One region of the Pseudorhodoferax sp. LjRoot39 genome, then DNA from elsewhere that is predicted to be linked to it. Evidence: predicted binding sites of a transcription regulator. Region 1 holds the regulator's gene; the other holds the start of a gene.
What was found. Region 1 encodes sigma-54, which starts transcription at its own class of promoters, with help from an activator protein. Its sites were predicted from a motif close to TGGCANGNAANCTGCTTT; they were not measured.
Positions count from the first base shown of each region.

Region 2: the regulator sigma-54 is predicted to act here: its motif matches at 1,719-1,736, upstream of ACSQ4M_RS05800 (isopenicillin N synthase family dioxygenase).

Region 1 is NZ_CAXUQL020000001.1:543,122-546,722, forward strand. It holds gene ACSQ4M_RS02540 (THUMP domain-containing class I SAM-dependent RNA methyltransferase) at 1-1,115, opposite strand, end outside; gene ACSQ4M_RS02545 (RNA polymerase factor sigma-54) at 1,305-2,888, opposite strand; gene lptB (LPS export ABC transporter ATP-binding protein) at 2,903-3,601, opposite strand, start outside.
Region 2 is NZ_CAXUQL020000001.1:1,218,906-1,222,506, reverse strand. It holds gene ACSQ4M_RS05810 (BMP family ABC transporter substrate-binding protein) at 1-274, opposite strand, end outside; gene ACSQ4M_RS05805 (VOC family protein) at 289-681, opposite strand; gene ACSQ4M_RS05800 (isopenicillin N synthase family dioxygenase) at 678-1,685, opposite strand; gene rutR (HTH-type transcriptional regulator RutR) at 1,873-2,610, shown strand; gene rutF (NADH-dependent FMN reductase RutF) at 2,617-3,117, opposite strand; gene ACSQ4M_RS05785 (malonic semialdehyde reductase) at 3,128-3,601, opposite strand, start outside.

The sequences.
Region 1 (3,601 bases):
TTCAGGCGCATGCGGCTGGGCAGCTTGGCGTCCGGCGTCAGCACCCAGGCCGTCCAGCCCGCGTAGTTGCGCTTCCAGTGGGTGGCCAGCTGCGGAAAGAAGTCGCCACCGTCGTCCGTCTGCGCGGTTTCGCGGCCACCACGCTGCGCTTGTCCGAGCCGGCTGCCGGCCACGCCGGCCACGGCGATGCGCTCGCCGTAGGGCGGGTTCAGCAGCATGGTGCCGGCCTCGGCCGGGGGCATGCGCTGCAGCGCGTCGCCACCGCGCAGCTGCACGGCCGCGGCGACACCGGCGCGCTGGGCGTTGCGCTGCGCGAAGTCGACCATGCGGTGGGCCACGTCGCTGCCGAACACGGTGGTCGTCGGGGCGTGCTGGGCGGCCTGGGCGTCCTCGCGCAGTGCAGCCCAGACATGCGCCTGGAACGGCGCCAGCCGCTCGAAGCCGAAGCGCCGGTTCAGGCCCGGCGCGATGCCGCAGGCGATCTGCGCGGCCTCGATGGCGATGGTGCCGCTGCCGCAGCAGGGGTCGTACAGCGGCGTCTGGGCGTCCCAGCCGCTGGCCGCGAGCATGGCGGCGGCCAGGGTTTCCTTGAGCGGGGCGTCGCCCTTGTCTTCGCGCCAGCCGCGCTTGAACAGCGGCTCGCCGGAACTGTCGATGTACAGCTGCAGCCGGTCGGTGGTCAGGTGGGCGTAGACGCGCACCTGGGGAAAGCGCGTGTCCACGTCAGGCCGCGAACCGGTCTTGTCGCGGAAGCGGTCGGCGATGGCGTCCTTGATGCGCAGCGCGGCGAAGTTCAGGCTCTGCAGCGGGCTGTGCTGCGCCGTGAGTTCGATCTTGAAGCTCTGGCGCGGCGTGAACCAGGCTTCCCAGGCGACGTTGGAGGCGATCGCATAGAGATCCTGCTCCTGGCGGTAGTCGCCGTGGGCCAACTCGATCAGCACGCGCTGGCACAGCCGGCTGTGCAGGTTCAGCCGCATGGCGTCGCGCCAGGAGGCGGTCAGCCGAACGCCGGCACGGCGGGCCTGGACGGGCGCGCCGGCGATGCGCGCGGCCTCGTCGGCCAGCATGGCTTCGACACCTGCCGCACAGGGCAGGAACAAGCGCAGGTTTTGCATTTCAGTGCTCCATGGCGCCGCGCGCCGCGTGCCAAGCACAAGGTCGGCTTGCACAGCGCGGTTCAGAAGGCCGCGGAGCAGGCCATGCCAGCAGACGCCGCGGAACGGGCTCTGCCCGGCCGCTGGCGGCGCCCCTGGAGGGGGATGGGATGGCTACACGCAGTGAGCCATCCAAACGGGGTGGACTCATCACAGCGCTTTGCGCAGGTTGGTGGGGGCGATGCGCAGGGCTTCGCGGTACTTGGCGACGGTGCGGCGTGCGCACTCGATGCCCTGCTCCTTGAGCATCTCGGAGAGCTGGCTGTCCGACAGCGGCTTCTTGCTGTCCTCGGCCGTGACGAACTGCTTGATCAGTGCGCGCACGGCCGTGCTCGAGGCGTTGCCGCCGGTCTCGGTGCCCAGCGAGGAACCGAAGAAGTACTTGAGCTCGAAGGTGCCGAAGGGCGTGGCCATGTACTTGGCCGTGGTCACGCGGCTGATGGTGGATTCGTGCAGGCCCAGCTCGTCGGCAATCTCGCGCAGCACCAGCGGGCGCATGGCCAGCGCACCGTGCGTGAAGAAGTTCTTCTGCCGCTCGACGATGGCGTTGGACACGCGCAGGATGGTGTCGAAGCGCTGCTGGATGTTCTTGATGAACCAGCGCGCCTCCTGCAGGCGCTGCTGCAGCGCGGCGGTGTCGGAGGCCTCGCGGCCGCCGCCGCGGTGCTGTTTGAGCGCGTTGGCGTAGATGTCGTGCACGCGCAGGCGCGGCATCACGTCGGCGTTGAGCTGGGCACGGAAGCGCACGTTGGCGCCGCGGCCGCTCTTGACGACGATGACGTCGGGCACGATGACATTGCGCTCCACGTCGACGAACTTGCGGCCGGGCTTGGGCTCCAGCCGCGTGATCAGCGCCAGCGCGGCCTTGATGCCGGCTTCGTTGTCGCCGCACAGGTTGGCCAGGCGGCGCAGGTCGCGCCGCGCCAGCAGGTCCATGGACTGGCGGCACATGCGCAGCGCCGTGCGCCGCAGCGGGGGCGGCACCTCGTCCTCGGGCAGGGCGCGGATCTGCAGCGCCAGGCATTCGCCCAGGTTGCGCGCGCCCACGCCGGGCGGCTCCAGGTTCTGCAGCAGGCGCAGGGCCACGGTGAAGCGGTGCACGAGTTCCTCGTGCGCCTCGGGGTCGTCGCCGGCGAAACCGGCGGCGAGCTCTTCCAGGCTGTCTTCGAGGTAGCCGTCCTCGTTGAGCGACTCGATCAGGAAGCGCAGCGCGGCCGTGTCCTCCTCGGACAGGCGCAGCGACAACGCCTGGCGGTGCAGGAAGCTGGTGAGCGACTCCTGGCTGCGCGCCAGCTCGGTGGCATCGGCCTCGCCGTCCTCGCCCTGCGTGGCGCCGTTGCGCGGCAGCGCATCACCGCCCCACTCGCCGTCGTCGGGCGCCACGTCGTGGGTGCCATCGCCGCCCCAATCGTGCTCGTCGGCCTGTCCGGTCAGCGGCGATTCGGATTCGTTGCGGTTCTCGGCCGGCGCCTCGGTGGCGTAGTCCAACCCGCTGGACAGCACGGCCTCGGTGTCGCGGTCTTCCTCGCGCACCGGGGTGTCGGCCTGGGCCAGGCCGAAGTCCTCGCCCGGCGCCTCGTCCATGGATTGCTCCAGGAACGGGTTCTCGTCGAGCATCTGCTCGACCTCCTGCGACAGCTCCAGCGTGGACAGCTGCAGCAGCCGGATCGACTGCTGCAGCTGCGGGGTCAGTGCCAGGTGCTGGGAGACGCGGAGCGAAAGGCCTTGCTTCATCGGGGCGGGGGGCCTTACATCCGGAAGTGCTCGCCGAGGTAGACCCGGCGCACTTCGGCGTTGTCGACGATCTCCGCGGGCGTGCCCTTGGCCAGCACCCGGCCTTCACTGATGATGTAGGCGTGGTCGCAGATGCCCAGCGTCTCGCGCACGTTGTGGTCGGTGATCAGCACGCCGATGCCACGGCCCTTGAGGAAGCTCACGATGCGCTGGATCTCGATCACGGCGATCGGGTCGATGCCGGCGAAGGGCTCGTCCAGCAGGATGAAGCGCGGCTGCGTGGCCAGCGCGCGCGCGATCTCCACGCGCCGGCGCTCACCGCCGGACAGCGACAGCGCCGAGGAGTCGCGCAGGTGGTCCACGCGCAGGTCCTGCAAGAGGCCGGTCAGGCGCGCTTCGATCTCCTTGCGGGTGAGCGTCTTGCCCTCGGGCGTGCGCTGCAGTTCCAGCACGGCGCGCACGTTCTCCTCGACCGTCAGCTTGCGGAAGATCGAGGCCTCCTGCGGCAGGTAGGACAGGCCCAGGCTGGAACGCCGGTGGATCGGCATGTGCTCGACCGACTGGCCGTCGATGGCGATGTGGCCGCCATCGGCCCGCACCAGGCCCACGATCATGTAGAAGGAGGTGGTCTTGCCCGCGCCATTGGGGCCCAGCAGGCCCACGACCTCACCCTTGTTGACGGTCAGCGAGACGTCGTGCACCACCTTGCGGCT
Region 2 (3,601 bases), 680 kb from region 1:
GCGAGATGAAGCGCTCGGCGGCCGGCTTGATGACCGAGGCGTCCTCGGTGATGTTCTCGACGAACTGGATCTTCTGGCCCAGCTCTTTCTCGATCTTCACGCGGGCCTCGTCGAAGGCCTGGGTCCAGCCGCCGTCGTTCTTGGGGCCGTAGTACAGCATGGCGATGACGGGCTTGCCCTTGAGCGTGAAGCCCTCCTGGGCAACCGCAACGGTGGGCACGGCGGCGACGGCCGCAAGGCCCAGCGCGGAGATGGAGAACAGGGTGCGCAGCATGGGAGAAGGTCCTTTCAGGACATCATGAAGTTGATACGGAACACATTGCCCTCGGGGTCGAGCAGCACGGCCTGGTACCAGTGGTAGTAGGTCACGTAGGGCGGCTTGACCAGCGTGGCGCCGGCCGCGACCGCGATGGGCACCATGCGGTCCACCTCGGCCTGGCTGTCCACGTCGATGTTGAGCAGGAACTTGATGCCGCGCGTGTCGGAGAACGCGGAGAGCTGCAGCAGCTCGTAGGCGTCCAGCGCGTTGAAGCCGAGGCTGGACTTGCCCGTGTCCAGGCCGCGGAAGATCGGCGAGCGGATGGCCTCGATCTCGGGAAAGCCGAACACGCGCTGGTAGAAGCCGCTCAGCGCGACCACGTCCTTGGCGAAGACGTTCACATACGACAGGTGGGCCGTCATGCCGCTGCCTTGGTGCCGCCGAAAGTGGTCTGCTTGACGAACTTGGACGTGAGGTGGTCGCCCGAGGTCACCGGCGCGTACTTGGCCACAGCGCCTTCGGCGAGGCAGCTCGGCAGGCACTCGACCACCGCGTCGTAGTTGGGCTGGTGGAAGAACACCAGCGACTGGCGGCGGGTGTTCTTCATGCTGTCGTCGAACGGCGGGTTGACCACGCGGTGCAGCGTGGAGATCCATTCGTCGTTGGTCCACTGCATCATGAGGTCGGCGATGTTGACGACCAGGCTGTCCGGCACCTGCGGCACGTCGACCCACTGGCCGGCCTTGTTGAAGACCTGCAGGCCCGGGCCGTCGGGCAGCACGACGGTGAGGCTGCCGTAGTCGCTGTGCGCGCCGGCGCGCATCTGGCCCGGCAGTGGCGGCTCGGTCTGCGCCGGGTAGCTCAGCACGCGGAACATGCTGATGTGCTTGTCGATCTTGTCGTCGAAGAAGGTCTCGGGCAGCTGCAGGCCGACCGCGAACATGCACATGAGTTCGCGCGCGAGCCCGCTCATCGCGGCGAAGTAGTCCTCGTACGCGGCCTGGAAGCCGGGCACGCCCACGGGCCACTGGTTGGGCTCGAAGTGCGCGCCGGCCGCGGGGCCGCGGTGGTAGTCGTCGTCGGGCACGCCGCTGGGGCCGATCGAGAACGACTCCTTGAGGTCGCCCGGCGCGGCCTCTTCCAGGCTGTAGGAGAGCCCCTCCTCGCCCACTGCGCTGTAGCCACGCACGGCGTCGTCGCGCGGGCGGTCGACCCGGCGCTTGTCCGCCAGCGGCAGCGCGAAGAAGGCGCGCGAGGCCTCGGACACGCGGCGGATCAGCGCCGGGTCGATCTGGTGGTGGGTGATGACCAGGAAGCCGATGCCGCGGCAGGCCGCGTCGACGGCGCGGGCCACGGCAGCCTTGCCCTCGGGCGTGCCCGAGAACCAGGGTTGCAGGTCGATCACGGGAACATTCAGCGTGGGCATGGGGGCTCCGGAAAAACGTGCGATCCGGTGCCGCTTGCAACGTCCATGCCAATTGGACCAGTTGGACAAATCGGGCTCTGCGGCCCATTGCGCGCCGCGCCCGCGCTGGGCTGGTGCGCGGGCGCGCCGCGCTGGTGCGGAGGGCGCGCATGCTTCATGCATGATCGGTGCCCAGAGAGATTCCTCCATGCCCGCATCCCCCGCACGCAAGACCAGCAGCACGCCCCGCAAGAAGACCGGCACAAGCGCAGCGCCAGTGGCCACCCAGCGCGTGGCGCGCAAGCTGCTGCAGCCCGCCACCAAGCAGCGCGGCCGCAAGATCGAGGACAAGCGCAGCGTGATCCTCTCCGCCGCGCTGAGCCTGTTCTCGCGCTTCGGCCTGCACGGCACCACGGTCGACCAGGTGGCGGCGCGCGCCGAGGTCTCCAAGAGCAACCTGCTCTACCACTTCGCCAACAAGGAAGAGCTCTACGTCTCGGTGCTGCGCGAGCTGCTGCAGGTCTGGCTGGAGCCCTTGCGCGGCTTTGCCGCCGAGCAGGACCCGCGCACGGCGATCGCCGGCTACATCCGCAACAAGCTGGCGCTCTCGCGCGACCGGCCCGATGCCTCGCGCCTGTTCTGCCTGGAGATGGTGCAGGGCGCGCCGCTGCTGCGCGACGAGCTCGCGCGCGAGCTGCGCGACCTGGTGGAGCGCAAGTCCGAGGTGATCCGTGCCTGGGTGGCCGACGGCCGGCTCGCGCCGGTGCAGCCGCACCACCTGGTGTTCGCGCTGTGGGCCGTGACCCAGCACTACGCCGACTTCGCGGTGCAGGTCGAGGCGCTGACCGGCCGCACGCTGACCGATGCCGACTTCTTCGAAGAGACCGTGCGCAACCTGCAGGCCATCGTGCTCGATGGCATTGCGCGCACGCCCACTGCGGCCTGAAGCGTCTCAGGCCGCCAGCAGGTCGTGGTAGCGGCGGTCGAAGTAGACCAGGCCCTGCGCCTTGTCGGCGCTGCGGATGGCGACGGCCTCGCAGAACAGCACGTCGTGCGTGCCGACCGCGGTGCTGCGCACCACGCGGCAGTCGAAGGATACGGCCGCGGCCTCCAGCACCGGCGCCCCCGTGACCAAGGCGCTCCAGCGGCTGGCCGCGAAGCGCTCGTCCATCGGCGTCTTGCCGCCGAACAGCGCCGACAGCGCCTGCTGGCCCGCCGCGAGCACGTTCACGCACAGCACGCCATTGGCCTGGAACGCGGCATGGACCGAGGCCTTGCGGTTCAGGCAGACCAGCAGCGTGGGCGGCTCGTCAGTCACGCTGCAGACGGCCGAGGCCGTGAAGCCGGCGCGGCCGCCAGGACCGTCGCTCGTGATGATGTTGACGGCGGCACCCAGGCGCGCCATCGCGTCGCGGTAGTCGCTGCGGGGCAAGGGACTCGGGTCTGGCTGCATGGCCGTTCCTTCAGGCGAGTTGGCAGGCTTCTTCGAAGTCCAGCCGCGGCAGGCGGCCGAACAGCTTGCTGGCGTCGCCATGCCCCAGGTTGACCAGGAAGTTGGTGGTCCAGGTCGTGCCGGCGAAGAACGCGGCGTCCACCTTGGGTTTGTCGAAGCCGGACATGGGGCCGGCGTCCAGCCCCAACGCACGCGCGGCCAGGATCAGGTAGCCGGCCTGCAGCGAGGCGTTGCGGAACGCGGTCTCGTGCGCGGCGGCCGGGCTGCCCGTGAACCAGCTCTTCGCATCGGCATGCGGGAACAGGCGCGGCAGCTGCTCGTAGAAGGCCGTGTCCCAGGCCGCGACCACAGTGACGGGCGCGGCCATGGTTTTGTCCAGGTTGCCCTTGGACAGCGCGGGCGCCAGCTTCGCCTTGCCCTCGGGCGTGCGCACGAAGACAAAGCGCGCGGGCGAGCAGTTGGCAGAGGTCGGCCCCATGCGCAC